4 regions of the Pseudomonas sp. GW821-FHT11D10 genome follow, and region 4 is predicted to be linked to each of the others. Evidence: predicted binding sites of a transcription regulator. Region 4 holds the regulator's gene; each other region holds the start of a gene.
The links. Region 4 encodes FliA, which starts transcription of late flagellar genes. Its sites were predicted from a motif close to CTAAAGTTTNNNNNNNNNNNGCCGNTAA; they were not measured.
Positions count from the first base shown of each region.

Region 1 (4,209 bases), on a different contig from region 4:
TCGCGAAACCACAGGGTTTCGTTGGTCGTCATGGCATCGACCACCTGCTCGCGCAAACCGCTGCGCGGCTGGGTCTGGATGCGCTGAACCAGCTCACCCAAGGACTTGATGCCTTGCTGCTCCATCAGTTTGTTGAGACGGCTCGACACCAGGTACTGCTTGTTTTCACCGAGCAAAATGCCACAGGCTTTTTCCAGGAAGACCCGGAACTGTTCGAAATCCAAATTACCCGTAGACAAATGATGCCGCCTCTTAAATCGTGTTGAACGCCAGGGGCAGAAGGCCCTTAGCTGATATCTGCTGCTTTGATCCGGTCGACTACCCGGGATGCCAGGTCATCAGGACGGAACTTGGCCAGGAAGTCATCGGCACCGACTTTCTTGACCATCGCCTGATTGAACACACCCGACAACGAAGTATGCAGGATGATATGAAGCTTTTGCATGCGAGGGTCGCTGCGGATCTCGGCCGTCAGGGTGTACCCGTCCATCTCCGGCATTTCGATGTCGGAGATCATCATCAGGAACTCTTCTTCCGGCTTCTTGCCCTCGTCGACCAGCTTGCGCAGGTAATCCAGCGCCTGCTTGCCGTCGTTCAACGCCACCACTTCGACCCCGACCGTCTGCAGGCAACGCGTCACCTGCTTGCGCGCCACCGACGAGTCATCGACCGTCAGCACCCGCAGCGACAACGCCTTGCTCTGGGTCTCGACATCCACTACGCCGACCGAAATCGCTTCCGGGGTCGGCGCCACTTCCGCCAGCACCTTCTCGACGTCGATGATTTCGACTAACTGATTGTCGACCCGAGTCACAGCGGTCAGGTAATGATCGCGTCCGGTGCCCTTGGGCGGCGGATGAATCTCTTCCCAGTTCATGTTCACGATACGTTCCACCGAGCGCACCAGGAAACCCTGGGTCTTGGTGTTGTATTCCGTGATGATCACGAACGGACTGTTCTTGTCTTTCAAAGCACCGGAGCCGGTCGCCATCGCCAGATCAAGGATCGGAATGGTCGCCCCCCGGATATTCGCCACCCCGCACACGACAGGACTGGACTTGGGCATCAGCGTCAGTTGCGGGCATTGCAGCACTTCCCGAACCTTGAACACGTTGATCCCGTAGAGCTGCTGGCCGTCGAGACGGAACAACAACAGCTCCAGGCGATTCTGCCCCACCAGTTGCGTGCGCTGGTTCACCGAATCCATTACACCAGCCATGCCCAGACTCCTACACCAACGCCAAGTGTTGTTGCGACGCACATTCATTGCTAAACGGCACGGCGCTTGCTTTTTAACTCGTATGAACGCTCAAACGACATTTTTCCGACGCCTGACACCTCCCCTCCGCAGAGGGCTTTGTGCGATGTCCGCCGTTTGCCTTTTTTTCGCTGGCAGCCCTGCCGGTGCTGATGCGGTTACCTTGCCTGACATGCTTATCGGCGTCACTCAGGGCTTTCTTGAATTCACCGTAGAAGACTATCTGGCTACCAGTCAAACGGAAGGCCGTTATGAAATCGAGGTCAACCAGCTCGACCCACGCATGCGCATGCCTATGTGCGACAAGGAATTGACAGCGACACTGGAGAGTCCGGCACGTCCTCTGGGCCGTGTCACGGTCAAGGTCCGCTGCGAAGGTGCCTCCCCCTGGACGGTGTTCGTGCCCGCTCAAGTCCGCCTGTTTCGCGAGATTGTCACCACCACGCGGCCACTCAAACGCGCCGGCATCATCGAGCCTCAGGACGTGACCTTGCGCGAGCGCGACGTCAGCACGATCAATCAGGGTTTCCTGACGTCGGTGGATGAAGCCATCGGACAGAAATTGACCCGACCAACGGTCGCCGATCAGGTCATTACCCTGGTGCATCTGGAACAGGCGGAAGTGGTTCGCAAGGGCGATCAAGTGGTGATCACTGCCCGCAGCGGCACCCTCGCCGTGCGGATGCCGGGCGAAGCGCTGGCCAACGGCGGCCTGAAAGAACAGATTCGGGTGAAGAACCTCAACTCCCAACGGGTCATCAAGGCGCAGGTTGTGGCGCCCGGCCAGGTAGAAGTGGCCATGTAAGCGGCGATGTGAGCGGCGGCATGAACGGATATTTGAAAAGCCCCTGAGTACTCAAGCAGAAAACTGGCGCTGACCAGAGCTGTTCCCTAAACTGTGCCGCAGCAGGATCTGCTACGGCGCATGCAAGCTCATTGCTAAATGAGCCTAAAGTTTTCCAGGGGATGGCCGAGAACATGGCAAGCGTCCAAATTCCCAGAGGTTTTTAACATGGTCATCGATTTCAGCCGTTTGAACAGCTCCTCGTCACTTACGGGCAGTACGCGTACCAGCAACGCCAAGGAAACCGCCGAAACCGGCACCTCCGCGCCGCTGAATACCCCGGCCGAACAGGCCAGTACCGCAAAAAGCGGGGAATCGGTACACCTCAGCAATGAGGCTCAACAGTTGCAGAAGGTCACTGACAAGCTGCGCGATCAGCCTGCCGTCGACAAAGCCCGCGTGGCCGAGTTGAAAGCAGCGATTGCCGATGGCAGCTACAAGGTCGACAGCAACCGTGTAGCCAGCAAACTGCTCAATTTCGAAGCCCAGCGCTAGGCCTCGGTCAGCGCCAGGCTTTTGGACGCTTAAAACCCAAGGCCAGCCATGCACGACACTAATTTATTGCAACTGATCACCGACGACTTTGCTCCAGCTCAACAATTGCTGGAGTTACTGCAAACCGAGTCCCTCGCCTTGCACGGTCGCGACATGCCTCTGCTGGAAGAAATTCTGGCGAACAAGCAGGCATTGATCATTCTGCTCGAACAGCATGGCCGCAAACGCAGCGAAATCCTCGCCAGCCTCAATCTGTCGATCGACCGCGCCGGCCTGGAGCAACTGGCCAGCCAGTCGAGCATCGGCGACCAGTTGCTGAGCCAGAGTGATGTCCTGACCGACCTGATCGCCCAGTGCCAGGCAGCCAACGCCAGGAATGGCCAGTCGATCGTGATGCAACAGGCCGCCACGGCCAATCAGCTGAAAATCCTCACCGGCGGCGAACCTCCAGCGCTCTACGATGCCAGCGGCACCTTCTCCAAACTGCAGAAACCGCGCGCGCTCAGCCAGGCGTGATGCTTTCTTCTATGCTTGCGCCCTATCAACGTGCGAAACATGCTGGCAAAATACTGGCCAGCCGTAGTCAAATTTTGTCTGGAGATTGATTTAACGTGTCCAACGATGACGCTCCGCAGCCCCCAAAGGTGCTCACCACGCCCCTGGAGATCTCCAGCAATCTGCGCCAGCTGCAAGAGAGCCACGATCCGCTGATCATTACGTTCCACGAGCGCAGCCAGCGCTTCCAGAGCTACCTGATTGAAGTCGATCGCGAGAACGGTTCGATCAAGCTTGATGAAATGATCCCGCGCGACGGCGAACGTTTTCTGGAAGCAGGCGAACCGTTCAAGGTTGAGGGCTTTCATGATGGCGTGCGCATTGCCTGGGAATGCACAGGGACGCTGAGCATCAAGGATTCCGACGGCGACCGCTTCTACACCGGCGACCTGCCCACCGAAGTGGTTTATCACCAGCGCCGCAATGCCTTTCGCGCCGCACTGAAACTGACCGACCTGGTCAGCGTGGTGCTCAGCGGCGAAAAGCTCAAGGCACCGCTGGATGGCAAATTGCTGGACATCTCGGCCACGGGTTGCAAGCTGCGCTTTGAAGGCGATATCACCGACCGCCTGCAATTGGGCCAGGTCTATGATCGCCTGATCGCCGTACCGCTGTTCGGCAACCAACCGGTGTCGGTCGAGCTGCGTTACCTGCACTTCGAAGAAAAACTCAACATCACCTTCGCCGGCCTGCGCTTTCACAACATCAGCGGCCCGGCGGCCCGCAACGTCGAGCGCTTCGTTTATCAACTGCAGCGCGAAGCGCGTCGGTTCGATAAAGACGATCTCTGATCGGCAGGCATAAAAAACGGGCAGTCATTTTAGTGACTGCCCGTTTTTTTATGCCCGGATCAAGGCTTGGCGGGAGTGATGTCCGGCCCTTCGCCCTCGACTGTCGGCTCGGTTGGCACAACAGGTTCTGGTTCCGGCTCGGGTTCCGGAGCGACCGTATTCTGCATCTGCTCCTGCACCACCTGCTCGTCAACCCGCGGGTCAAGCGCTGCCACCAGCGGCGAACTGGACATGCTGTCCGGCATCGCCACGTGATGCAACGGCGC
Region 1 is NZ_JBXARR010000004.1:65,711-69,919, forward strand. Features, by position in the region: gene cheR (protein-glutamate O-methyltransferase CheR) at 1-239, opposite strand, end outside; gene AC1RT4_RS13980 (chemotaxis protein CheV) at 287-1,219, opposite strand; gene flgA (flagellar basal body P-ring formation chaperone FlgA) at 1,302-2,063, shown strand; gene flgM (flagellar biosynthesis anti-sigma factor FlgM) at 2,271-2,597, shown strand; gene AC1RT4_RS13995 (flagella synthesis protein FlgN) at 2,646-3,113, shown strand; gene AC1RT4_RS14000 (flagellar brake protein) at 3,209-3,943, shown strand; gene AC1RT4_RS14005 (MFS transporter) at 4,003-4,209, opposite strand, start outside.
Region 1: flgM (flagellar biosynthesis anti-sigma factor FlgM) is a predicted target of FliA. The motif match lies at 2,208-2,235, and genes of this name have one in related genera.

Region 2 (4,209 bases), on a different contig from region 4:
TGGCTCATGAAATGCTGCCGGTGGTGATCAGCAATTTCCTGGGAAAATACCCTCAGGTGCAGCTGGAAGTGACCCTGATCAATCGTCGGGTCGACCTGATTACCGAAGGCATCGACGTGGCCCTGCGCGTGCGCGAACACGGCAATGAAGAGCCGATGCTGGTGACCCGCCGCCTGCGGCAGGCGCAAATGGTGGTGGTAGCAAGCCCTTCCTTTATACAGGGCGTGGAAATCAATCATCCGCAGGACCTGAAGAACCTGCCGGTGCTGGGCGCGCTGGAAGCCGATCGCATGGTGCATGTGCGCCTGCTCGATCAGCACGGCAAGAGTTGCGACCTCGCGCTGGAGGCACGACTGGGGATCGACGATTTCATCGTGCGCAAGGCCTGTGTACTGGCCGGTCAAGGTTTTACCCTGTTGCCGATGATGTATTGCGAAGCGGAACTGAATAGCGGCACGCTGGTGCAATTGCTGCCGGACTGGTCACTGCCCGGCGGCTGGCTGCAAGCGGTGTATCCGCATCGGCGCGGGGTGATGCCGGCGGTGCGCGCGTGGATCGATCATCTGGTCGAATCGTTCAATGCCTGTGGAGAGCGGCTGTTATGAAACAAGGAAAGATGAGCGAGCAGGATGTCGCGGATTTCTGTCTGGCCTTGCCCGGCGCCCGGGAGGACTACAAATGGGGTGGCGTGCGGGTGTTTTCGATTGCCGGCAACAAGATGTTTGCCTTGCAGGGATTGCGCGGTGATTCGCTGGCTTTCAAGGTCGACAAGGACCTGTTTCTCGGTCATTGCGACCGGCCGGGCATTCACCCGGCGCCGTATCTGGCCCGGGCGCAATGGATCATCATGCACCCGCCCTACCCGCTGGGCGCCGAGGAACTGCAAGGGTTGCTGCAGCGTTCCCATCAACTGGTGGTGAGCAAGCTACCCAAGCGCGTGCAGGTCGGGCTGTTGCTCTAAAACAGCGCCAGCAGGTTCGAACCGAGGAACAGTTGATCGATCCAGAACACCTGGTGCAACGCCACGATCATCCAGAACAACACCTGAAACGACACCTTGCGCGTCTTGTGGCGGAAAACCTGTTGGGCGATCAACGCGCCCGGCCAGCCGCCGGCCAGTTCCACCGCGTGCAGGATGTTCTCCGGTGTGCGCCAGGCGTCGGCGCGGGCCTTGCGCTTGTCCGCCCAGTACAGGAAAAACGTCAGCACGCTGACCAACCCGTAAGCCGTCAGCGGTACCAGGGAAATCCCGCGCAGCCACATCGACAGCGAGCCGAACAACGGCAACGCGCAGACGATCAGCAGCACCACCAGCTTCAATTTCAGATGCTGAATATTGCCACCGGAAGGCCCGCGATCCGGGCGGCGTGCGCGGGAATCACTCATGGCTTGGCCGCCGTCCAGTCAACCCAGCCGAACTGCCAGGTCGCCAGAATCACCAGACCGAAGACGATCCGGTACCAGGCGAACGCCGCGTAGCTGTGGCTGCCGATGAATTTGAGAAGGCCGCGCACCGCGATCATGGCGAATATGAACGCCGTGACGAAACCGATGGCGAACACCGGAAAGTCGGCCGGAACGAACAGGTCACGATACTTGTAGCCCGAATACACCGCCGCACCGACCATGGTCGGCATCGCCAGGAAGAACGAGAACTCGGTGGCGGTCTTGCGCGACAGGCCGAACAACAGGCCGCCGATGATGGTCGAGCCGGAACGCGAAGTGCCGGGGATCATCGCCAGGCACTGGGCGAAGCCGATCTTCAGTGCGTCTGTCCAGCGAATCTCGTCGACCGTTTCGGCGTGCACTTCATGCTGACGCTGCTCGGCCCACAACATTACGATCCCGCCCACCACCAGCGCGGCGGCCACGGTGATCGGGTTGAACAGGTAATGGTGAATCAGGTCGGCGAAGATTACCCCCAAAACCACGGCGGGCAGGAAGGCGATCAGCAGGTTGGCGGTGAAACGCCGCGCACTCGGCTGGGTCGGCAGACCGATGACCACGTCGAGGATCTTGCGGCGAAATTCCCAGACCACCGCGAGAATCGCGCCGAGCTGGATGATGATGTTGAACGCCATGGCCCGCTCGCCTCCGAAATCGAGCAAGTCGGCAACAATGATCTGGTGTCCGGTACTGGAAATGGGCAAAAACTCCGTCAGCCCCTCTACAACTCCAAGAATCAGTGCCTGCAAGGCCGTCCAAAGATCCATCAATCCCCCAAAGAGCGATGCCCGGCGGCATGCCCCGATAGTATTTTTTTACGTTCACTGCGATCAGCGTAGCTGTACCGATTCCGCACGCACAGGATCCACACGAAACAGTCAAAATTCCGTGAAAAATCAATTTGGATTCAGGTTTTCACGCGCGGCGCCGAAATCCTAACAGACAAGCCGTAATAGCGCTGCCGCGTTATACGACTTGGGTCGCGTATGCCCGGTCACCGAAACGTGGTTGGATGCTGGCGGTGGTTTATTACAAGAAAAAGAATCCGGAGTGACAGCGTTATGAACAGCTTGCGCAGTGTGTCGATCAGCCGACGCTTGTGGCTCATCTTGATTGTGGCAGTGGTCATGCTGCTGACGTTGGGCGTGTTGATGCTCAAGCAGATCCACGATGACCTTTACCACGCCAAGGCCCAGAAAACCCAGCATGTGGTGCAGACCGCCAGCGGTTTGCTGACTTACTACCAGGGCCTCGAAGCGGCAGGCACCCTGACCCGCGACGTGGCGCAGAAACAGGCGCTGACTGCGATCCGTGGCCTGCGCTATGACCAGAACGATTACTTCTGGATCAACGACCTCACCCCCGTGATGGTCATGCACCCGACCAATCCCAAGCTTGAAGGCCAGAACCTCTCGGCGATCCGCGACCCGGACGGCTTTGCGGTGTTCAACGAAATGGTCGCCATCGCCAAGGCCAAGGGCGCCGGGATGGTCGACTATCGTTGGCCCAAACCCGGCGCCAGTGAGCCGGTGGCCAAGACTTCCTACGTGAAACTGTTCGAGCCTTGGGGCTGGGTCATCGGCTCGGGCGTGTACGTCGATGACGTGCAGGTGGAGTTTCAGGGCCAGGTGATCAAGGCGTCCGTGGTCGGGCTGGTCATCGCGGTGATCATGGCGCTGCTGGTGATCCTGATTGCCCGCAGCATCGTTCGTCCGTTGCAGGAAACCGTGAACGCCATGGCCAACATCGCCAGCGGCGAAAGCGATCTGACCCGCAGCCTCGACACCCACGGCCAGGACGAAGTCACTCAACTGGCCCATCACTTCAATGCCTTCACCGCCAAGCTGCGCCGGGTGATCGGTGACTTGCAGGTGTCCGCCAGCGCATTGGGCCAATCGTCCAGCGAACTGGGCAACGACGCGACCCAAGCCCAGCAACGCAGCCAGCAGCAGTCGCAGCAGATGGAACTGGTGGCCACCGCCGTCAACGAAGTGACCTACGGCGTGCAGGACGTAGCGAAGAACGCCGAACACGCGGCCAGCGAAATGCGTGACGCGGAGGCTCAGGCCCAGCAAGGTCAGATCAACATCGACGGCAGCCTGCAACAGATCGACAAGCTCTCCGGCACCATCGATCAGGCCGTGGAAGTCATCCGCACGCTGGCGACCGAAAGCACGCAGATCGGCAGCGTGCTGGAAGTGATCCGCTCGATTGCCGAGCAGACCAACCTGCTGGCTCTGAACGCCGCGATTGAAGCGGCTCGCGCTGGCGAACAGGGGCGCGGGTTTGCGGTGGTGGCTGACGAAGTGCGTTTGCTGGCTCAGCGCACGCAGAAGTCCACGGCGGAAATCCAGACCATGATCGAACGTCTGCAAAACCATTCCGAAGCCGCGGTGAAGGTGATCGGCGACAGCAGCAAGGCCTCGCAACTGACCATCGAGCAAGCGGGTCTGGCCAGCGCCAGCCTGAACGCGATCGGCCAGGCCCTGCGCAACCTCAATGGCCTGAACGCCTCGATCGCCAGCGCAACGCTGCAGCAGGCGCATGTGGTCGAGGACATCAATCAGAACGTCACCCAGGCGGCGGGCCTGTCCCACAGCACCGCGCTGGCGGCCGAACAGTCGAGCGTGGCCAGCGTGCGCCTGGGCCAACTCAGCGAACAGTTGAACGGTTTGCTGCGCCAGTTCCGCGTCTGATCGCCCTTTCAGGTGGGAACTCGTTTCCCACCTGTTTTTCGGTACAATCCGCCCCCTCTTTTATTCC
Region 2 is NZ_JBXARR010000001.1:1,257,180-1,261,388, forward strand. Features, by position in the region: gene AC1RT4_RS05745 (LysR substrate-binding domain-containing protein) at 1-605, shown strand, start outside; gene AC1RT4_RS05750 (MmcQ/YjbR family DNA-binding protein) at 602-961, shown strand; gene AC1RT4_RS05755 (DUF1294 domain-containing protein) at 958-1,386, opposite strand; gene AC1RT4_RS05760 (undecaprenyl-diphosphate phosphatase) at 1,383-2,213, opposite strand; gene AC1RT4_RS05765 (methyl-accepting chemotaxis protein) at 2,508-4,142, shown strand.
Region 2: AC1RT4_RS05765 (methyl-accepting chemotaxis protein) is a predicted target of FliA. The motif match lies at 2,353-2,380, and genes of this name have one in related genera.

Region 3 (4,209 bases), on a different contig from region 4:
CTTGACCCGCGGATAACCGAGGGCCTTGGCCACCAGATAAGTGAAACCGGACCGGTGATGGGTCTGGCAGTGGGTAATGATTTCTTTGTCTTTGGTGATCCCGAGGTTTTCGAGAATCTGCGGCATGTCGGTACGGATGCGCAGCTGACGCGCCTGATCCATGCCCGCCGTCCATTCGAAATTGACCGCGCCGGGGATGTGCCCGCCCTTGGCCGCCAGGACTTTCTCGCCGGAATACTCCAGCGGCCCGCGAGCGTCCCAGATGGCCAGGTCAGCGGCGCCGAGACGGCTTTGCAGGTATTCGCGGGTGGCGGTCGGTTCCTCGTGCAGCGTCAGGGCAACCGGGCCGCCCGCCGCCGGAGGAATCTGGATCGACATCGGCGAACCTTCCGCCAGCCACGCCGGCAGACCGCCGTCGAGGTAGTGATACTTGTCGTGGCCGATCACGTCGAGCAGCCAGATGAAGCGCCCGGCCCAGCCGCCGCCTTCGTCGTCATAGACCACGTAGACCGCGTCCTTGCGATGGCCGAGCTCACCGAACAGTTCTTCGAGTTTTTCCTTGCTCGGCAACAGGCCCGGAGCCGGCGCCTGACCCAGCTGGGTGCGTTTCGGATCAACGAAGCGTGCGCCGGGAATGTGTCCCTCGGCGTAGCGGGCGGCACTGGTCAGATCCACCAGAATCAGATCGCGGGATTCGAGGCGCGGCAGCAGGTCGCTCGGCTCGATCACCAGGGCCAGGCCAGAGAAATCAGACATGTGAGGTCTCCAGAGCACAAAGGGGAAGGATTGTAGCTGTCATTGGCCGCGCTGGCTAAAACTGTGCAGGGCTTTCTCGATGCATTGCGCGGTTTTGCCGAAGGCTTGCACGGTGATGTCGGCGAACGGCCCGCCACCCTGGTCGGCGACCACGATCATGATCACCCGGCCATTGTTCACCAGCGAGCGCAGGAACAGGTGTTCGCCACGAAACAACGTGCGCAGCGAGGGCGGCAGCAGGGCGGAAAACTGGGCGTTGTTGTCCGGGGTGATCCGCACTTGCGCCTGCTGCGCGAGCAAGCGTTGCAGCACCGAACTCTGGCTGACGACGAAATTGAGCGCAGCGGCTTCCTTCGGCAACCCAGAGGTTTGATGGACGCGCAGATTGGCGTGGCTGCGGTCGGCCATCAGGATCATCACCCGGCGCATGCCGCTGGCGACCAGCGCATCGCGGGCGGCGACAGTCAGGCTCATGGCGTTGGTGAAGCGGCTTGGCACGGCCAACAGCTCGGCGCATTGGCGGCGCCACTGGGTCAGGTCTTCAGCGGACGGCGCCGCAGCCGGGAGCATTCCGGCAGGCAGGCGACGGGTGTCCCACGGCCACAGCAGCGAAACCGCCGGGTGCCACAGGTCCGGCATGGAATGATGGCGAGCGCTGACGGCAGCCTGTTGGTGCAACTGTTGTTGCACCTCGTCCATCGAGATTTGCAGATAAAGGCTGGTCAGGAATTGCCAGCGCTCACTGTGCGGGCTGTCCCAGGCCTGTTGCGCCGAGAGTGCCAGACCGTTGGCCAGCAACACGGTGTTGGCCGGCTGATTGAGCCAGCGGCGCAGGGTCGGATCGTCGTCGAGGCGGTTTTGCTGGCGCAGCGGATGATCGACGTCGCGGGCAATGCGCAGAACCTTGACCAGTTCGCGCTGCTCGGTCAGCAGCAGCCGATAACCTTGCTGGACCCAGATCGGCAGGCGCCAGGCTTCTACCAGCGCTTCGCCGATTTTCAGCAGGCGCACACCGAACAGCTGCTTTTCCACGACTCGCGCCGATTCGCCCTTGTGGATAACCCGCACTTCCCACTCTTCAAGCAATTGGGGAAAGGTCAGTGCCAACGGCCACAGCGGCGACAGAAACAGCAGGCTGCCCCAATGAATGTCCTGCCAAAGTCGCGCTAGGCGGCTGGCGAAAAAACCGTTGGCCTGTTGCGTGGCGTGCTGGCTGATCATCTGCAACTGGCGCAGGGCCTGCGGGATCTGTGCGGCAGGTTCGGCGGGCAGGCGGGCGAGCAGTTCTTCGGTACGGCCAAGGCCGAGGCGATTGATCGCCACTTCGAGGTTCTCCGCAGGCGTGGTCATGTTGCCGTGGGTGTGGCGATTGGCTTCGCGGATGATGCTCAGGGCCAGCGCCGGGCTGTCCTGCATCAGGTCGGCGATGTCGCGCAACGAGCTGCGGTCATCGCGAATCGCCCGGCAGACCCGGTCATGGGCGTCTTGCGGCACCGGCAGGCGAACGCTGTCGAGCAGCTTCACCCAGCCATCGAGCGTGGTCGGTTTTGCGTGTGGGACGTTCGTTTCATTAGCCATGTCTGGACGAGATCTTCACTGACTGTAGACGCGCCCGGCATGGGCTAAATTGGCTTTTCGCCTGAACTGGCTATAGTCTGGCGCAGTTTTGCCGATAAGTAGAAGAAGAGATTTTTTAACTTCCGAATATGACCTTGAACCCGACTTAAGTAAGTACTTTCTACCTATGGCTAAAATTATCGGCATCATCGTCGTATTCGCGAGCGTGCTCGGCGGATACGTGCTCTCCCACGGCAAGATTGCCGCCCTGATCCAGCCCTTCGAGGTGATGATCATCGGCGGTGCTGCACTCGGTGCATTCCTGCAGGCCAACCCCGGTTACATGACGATGCACGTGCTCAAGAAATCCCTGAGCATGTTCAGTTCGCGTTTCAGCCACACGTTCTATCTGGAAGTGCTGGGCCTGATCTACGAGATCCTCAACAAGAGCCGCCGCGAAGGCATGATGGCCATCGAAGGCGACATCGAAGACGCCGCCGCGAGCCCGATCTTCGCCAAGTACCCGGCGGTACTGAAAGACGAACGCATGACCGCGTTCATCTGCGATTACCTGCGCATCATGTCCTCCGGCAACATGGCTCCCCACGAGCTGGAAGGCCTGTTCGACATGGAACTGTACAGCCTGAAGGAAGACCTCGAGCATCCGTCCCACGCGGTGAATGGCATTGCCGACGCCATGCCGGGTTTCGGTATCGTCGCGGCGGTACTGGGTATCGTGGTGACCATGGCCTCCCTGGGTGAAGGCGATCAGAAGTCCATCGGTCTGCACGTAGGTGCGGCACTGGTAGGTACCTTCTTCGGTATTCTCGCGGCGTACGGTTTCTTCGGCCCGCTGGCGCACTCCCTGGCCCACGATGCCAAGGAAGAGCTGAACGTCTACGAAGCCATCAAGGCCTCGCTGGTGGCTTCGGCTTCCGGCATGCCGCCGTCGCTGGCTGTCGAGTTCGGTCGCAAGGTTCTGTACCCGGCTCACCGTCCAAGCTTTGCCGAGCTGGAACAAGCCGTTCGCGGTCGCTAAGTCATGGAAAATAACCAGCCGATAATCATCAAGCGCGTCAAGCGCATCGCCGGCGGGCATCACGGCGGGGCGTGGAAGATCGCCTTCGCCGACTTCGCGACGGCGATGATGGCGTTCTTCCTGGTGTTGTGGCTGCTGTCCACGGCGACCCCGGAACAGAAGATCGCCATCGCCGGTTACTTCAAGGACCCGGTCGGTTTCTCCGAGAGCGGCACGCCGTACATCATCGATCTGGGCGGCACGCCGACCCTCGCGCCGGAAAATACCCTCAACCCTGAAGTGAAGTCGCAGCCGCAGCCGGACAAGGTCACGGTTGACACCGAACAGGTTGAAGGCATGGCCGAGCAGGTCGAGAAGGAACGCCTGGAATTGCTGCTGCAAGAGCTGCAGAACAAGGTCGACGAGAACCCGCAACTGCAGAAGTTCAAGGACCAGATCCTGTTCGAGATCACGCCGAACGGCTTGCGCATCCAGATCATGGACGCCGAGAACCGGCCGATGTTCGACTCCGGTTCTGCACGCCTGAAGCCGTACTTCGAAGACATCCTGCTGGCCATGGCCGACACCATCAAAGCGGTGCCGAACAAGATCAGCATCAGCGGTCACACCGATGCCAAGCCTTACGTGGGCAATGGCGACTTCGGCAACTGGGAGCTTTCGGCCAACCGTGCCAACGCCGCCCGGCGTGCGCTGGTGGCGGGCAGTTATCCGGACGCTCAAGTGGCGCGGGTTGTTGGTTACGCCTCGTCGGCACTGTTCGACAAGGAGAACCCGTTCAACCCGGTCAACCGCCGCATCGACATCGTGGTGCTGACCAAGAAAGCCCAGGCGGCCATTGAAGGTTCGCAAGGCGCTGA
Region 3 is NZ_JBXARR010000005.1:248,744-252,952, forward strand. Features, by position in the region: gene AC1RT4_RS17575 (rhodanese-like domain-containing protein) at 1-756, opposite strand, end outside; gene AC1RT4_RS17580 (HDOD domain-containing protein) at 796-2,334, opposite strand; gene motA (flagellar motor stator protein MotA) at 2,501-3,352, shown strand; gene motB (flagellar motor protein MotB) at 3,356-4,209, shown strand, end outside.
Region 3: motA (flagellar motor stator protein MotA) is a predicted target of FliA. The motif match lies at 2,405-2,432, and genes of this name have one in related genera.

Region 4 (4,209 bases):
CCTGGGCGAGCAGAATGTCGTTCAGATTGCTCGACACCGCGCGGTTGTCCGCGCTGCTGCGTGCCAGAAAACCGTCGACCCGGCGCGCCAGTTCACGGAACTCTTCAGCCCCGACCTCACGGCGCATGAAGCGGCTCCAATCGGCGCTCAAGGCCTGGGCTTCGTCAGCCAGGCCATTGACCACAGGGGTCGCGCTTTCCACCAGATCCATGGTGCGGTTGGCGGCAGCTTCGGTCAGTTTGACCACGTAGCCCAGGCGCTCGGTAGCGTCGGTGATTTGCGACACTTCCTCAGCCTGCGGCATGTGCGGATCGATCTGGAAATTGACGATCGCACTGTGCAGTTCACGCGTGAGCTTGCCCACTTCCTGGTACAGGCCACGGTCACGGGTCTGATTGAGCTCATGGATCAGTTGCACAGCGTCGCCGAACCTGCCCTTTTCAAGGCTTTCGACCAGTTCGACCGCGTGTTTTTTCAGGGTCGACTCGAAGTCGCCCTGTGAAGATTCTTTATGCTCCATAGCTCCCCCGCGCGTTCATCAGCCGATGCGTTCGAAAATCTTCTCGATTTTTTCTTTCAACGCCTGGGCCGTGAAAGGTTTGACCACGTAGCCGTTCACGCCGGCCTGGGCCGCTTCGATGATCTGCTCGCGCTTGGCTTCAGCGGTCACCATCAGTACTGGCAGGTGCTTGAGCTTTTCATCGGCGCGCACGTGGCGCAGCAGGTCGATACCGGTCATGCCGGGCATGTTCCAGTCCGTTACCAGAAAGTCGATGCTGCCGCTGTTGAGCACCGGAATGGCAGTGGTGCCATCGTCGGCCTCGACAGTGTTGGTGAACCCGAGATCACGCAACAGGTTCTTGATGATCCGCCGCATCGTTGAGAAGTCATCAACGATGAGGATTTTCATGTCTTTGTTCAATTCGACCTCCAAGCAGTCTTAAACGCGTCCAGCACCTGGACGCGCCATTTCAATCAATCCGGCAAAACACTCGATGACTGTCTGGAGCACAACAGAGCAAGACCGGTGCCGTTCACCACCGCACCAGCCTCGTTCGCAGTGTCCCCACACTGCCTTCAGCGCGCTCGCCACTCCCCCAAACGCCCCCGCAAGCGGGCCGCGCACTGGCTGTGTAACTGGCTGACCCGCGATTCACTGACGCCAAGGACTTCACCGATCTCCTTGAGGTTCAGCTCTTCGTCGTAGTACAGCGCCAACACCAGTCGCTCACGCTCCGGCAAATTGGCAATCGCGTCCGCCAGCGCGGCCTGGAAACGTTCGTCTTCCAGATCGCGCGACGGCTCCAGATGAGCACTGGCGCCATCCTCGTGCAGCCCTTCGTGTTCGCCGTCCTGCAACAGGTCGTCGAAACTGAACAGCCGGCTGCCCAGGGTGTCGTTCAAAATCCCGTAGTAATCGTCGAGACTCAATTGGAGTTCGGCCGCAACTTCGTGATCTTTAGCGTCACGGCCGGTTTTAGCTTCAATCGAGCGAATCGCGTCGCTGACCATACGGGTATTGCGGTGAACCGAGCGTGGCGCCCAGTCCCCCTTACGGACTTCATCGAGCATCGCACCGCGGATCCGGATGCCCGCGTACGTTTCAAAACTGGCGCCCTTGCTGGCGTCGTATTTGGTCGAGACTTCGAGCAGGCCGATCATGCCGGCCTGGATCAGATCTTCGACCTGCACACTGGCCGGCAATCGCGCCAGCAAGTGGTAGGCGATGCGTTTGACCAGTGGCGCGTAACGCTCGATCAGCTCGTACTGCGCGTCACGCGCCGACTTTTTGTAAAGGTTCATACCGCTGGCGGTCATAGCACAGGTCCTGCCGTTTGCTGCACGAGGCGCTCGACGAAAAATTCGAGGTGACCGCGCGGGTTGGCGGGCAGCGGCCAGGTGTCGACCTTCTGTGCGATCGCCTTGAACGCCAGTGCGCACTTGGAACGCGGGAAGGCTTCATAGACCGCACGCTGCTTCTGCACCGCCTTGCGCACGCTTTCGTCGTAGGGCACTGCGCCGACGTATTGTAGGGCGACGTCGAGGAAGCGATCCGTGACCTTGGTCAACTTGGCGAACAGATTGCGACCTTCCTGCGGGCTCTGGGCCATGTTGGCCAGGACGCGGAAGCGGTTCATGCCGTAATCGCGGTTCAGCAGTTTGATCAGCGCGTAAGCGTCGGTGATCGAGGTCGGCTCGTCGCAGACCACCAGCAACACTTCTTGCGCAGCGCGAACGAAACTGACTACCGAGTCACCAATACCCGCAGCGGTGTCGATCACCAGCACGTCGAGATTGTCGCCGATGTCGCTGAACGCCTGAATCAGGCCAGCATGCTGGGCCGGGCTCAGGTGAACCATGCTCTGGGTGCCGGAAGCGGCCGGCACGATGCGGATCCCGCCGGGGCCTTGCAACAGCACGTCGCGCAGCTCGCAGCGGCCTTCGATCACGTCGGCCAGGGTGCGTTTAGGTGTGAGGCCCAGCAGAACGTCGACGTTCGCCAGCCCCAGGTCGGCGTCCAGCAGCATGACCCGACGGCCAAGCTCTGCCAGCGCCAGGGACAAGTTCACTGACACATTAGTCTTGCCGACGCCACCTTTGCCGCCGGTCACCGCGATCACCTGTACGGGATGCATGCTGCCCATGTTATTTCTTTACCTTGTCTTGCATAGACGGAGGCCACATTACTGGCTGCGCGTTCACAACCGGAACAATGCGTGGCAGGCCATCGATGTAGGTACGAAAACTGTTCATTACCTCAGCCAACCTGCTTGGTCGGACTGTGGTAGATATCAGCGAACATGTCAGCCATGGCTTCTTCGCTGGGTTCTTCCTGCATTTGCACGCTGACGGCGCGGCTGACCAGTTGATGACGGCGCGGCAGATGCAGATCATCCGGAATACGCGGCCCATCGGTCAGGTAGGCGACCGGCAGTTCGTGACTGATCGCCAAGCTCAGCACTTCGCCAAGGCTTGCCGTCTCATCCAGTTTAGTCAGGATGCACCCGGCGAGCCCGCAACGCTTGTAACTGTGATAAGCGGCGGTTAGAACCTGTTTCTGGCTGGTGGTTGCCAGCACCAGATAATTTTTCGACCGAATGCCACGACCGGCCAGACTTTCCAGCTGCATGCGCAGGGCTGGATCGCTGGCCTGCAGGCCGGCGGTATCGATCAGCACCACGCGTTTGCGCAGCAGTGGATCCAGCGCCTGCACCAGGGACTGGCCCGGATCGACGTGGGTCACCGACACATTGAGGATGCGACCCAGCGTCTTGAGCTGCTCCTGCGCGCCGATGCGGAAACTGTCCATGCTCACCAGCGCGATGTTCTGCGCGCCGTACTTGAGCACATAGCGGGCGGCCAGCTTGGCGAGGGTGGTGGTCTTGCCCATGCCGGCAGGACCGACCATGGCAATCACACCGCCCTCTTCCAGCGGCTCGACTTCCGGTACGGCAATCATCCGCGCCAGGTGCGCCAGCAGCATGCGCCAGGCCTGACGAGGTTCATCGATCTCGGTGATCATCGACAGCAGGTCACGGGACAACGGGCCGGACAAACCGATGCGTTGCAGACGACGGTACAGATTGGCCTGGGCCGGACGGCTGCCTTGCAGCTGGTTCCAGGCCAGGGTGCCGAGTTGCACTTCCATCAGTTCGCGCAGGCTGTTGAGTTCGAAACGCATCGAGTCCAGTGCACGCGGGTCAACACCCGCAGCAGCCGGTGCAGGCGCTGGCACCGGACGGGCCGGCGCTTCGTAGGTCGGTTCGGTCAGCGGCTCGGCAGCGGTCAGCGGCAGGCCGGCCGTCAACGGCAGCCCGGCGAACAACTGGCGATTGGTGTTGCCGTCGGCTTCGCCACGCAGGCTCAGCTCGGCCTGGGCGGTAACGATGCGCGACTGGGTCTTGCGCAGCTCATCCTCGAGTTCCATGTTCGGAACACGCGGGGCCAGCGCCGACAGTTTGTAATCGAGCGCCGCCGTCAGCTCGACGCCGCCGGCGATGCGGCGGTTGCCAATGATGGCGGCATCAGCGCCCAGCTCATCACGAACCAGCTTCATGGCCTGACGCATATCGGCGGCGAAAAAACGCTTAACTTGCATAAACCACTACCTCAGCCGTTGGGCCCTACTGTCGCAACGATGGTCACTTGCTTGTTGTCCGGAATTTCCTGGTAGGCCAGCACATGCAGTCCGGGAACTGCCAGGCGACC
Region 4 is NZ_JBXARR010000003.1:111,632-115,840, forward strand. Features, by position in the region: gene AC1RT4_RS10675 (protein phosphatase CheZ) at 1-520, opposite strand, end outside; gene AC1RT4_RS10680 (chemotaxis response regulator CheY) at 539-910, opposite strand; gene fliA (RNA polymerase sigma factor FliA) at 1,078-1,818, opposite strand; gene fleN (flagellar synthesis regulator FleN) at 1,815-2,645, opposite strand; gene flhF (flagellar biosynthesis GTPase FlhF) at 2,759-4,099, opposite strand; gene flhA (flagellar biosynthesis protein FlhA) at 4,111-4,209, opposite strand, start outside.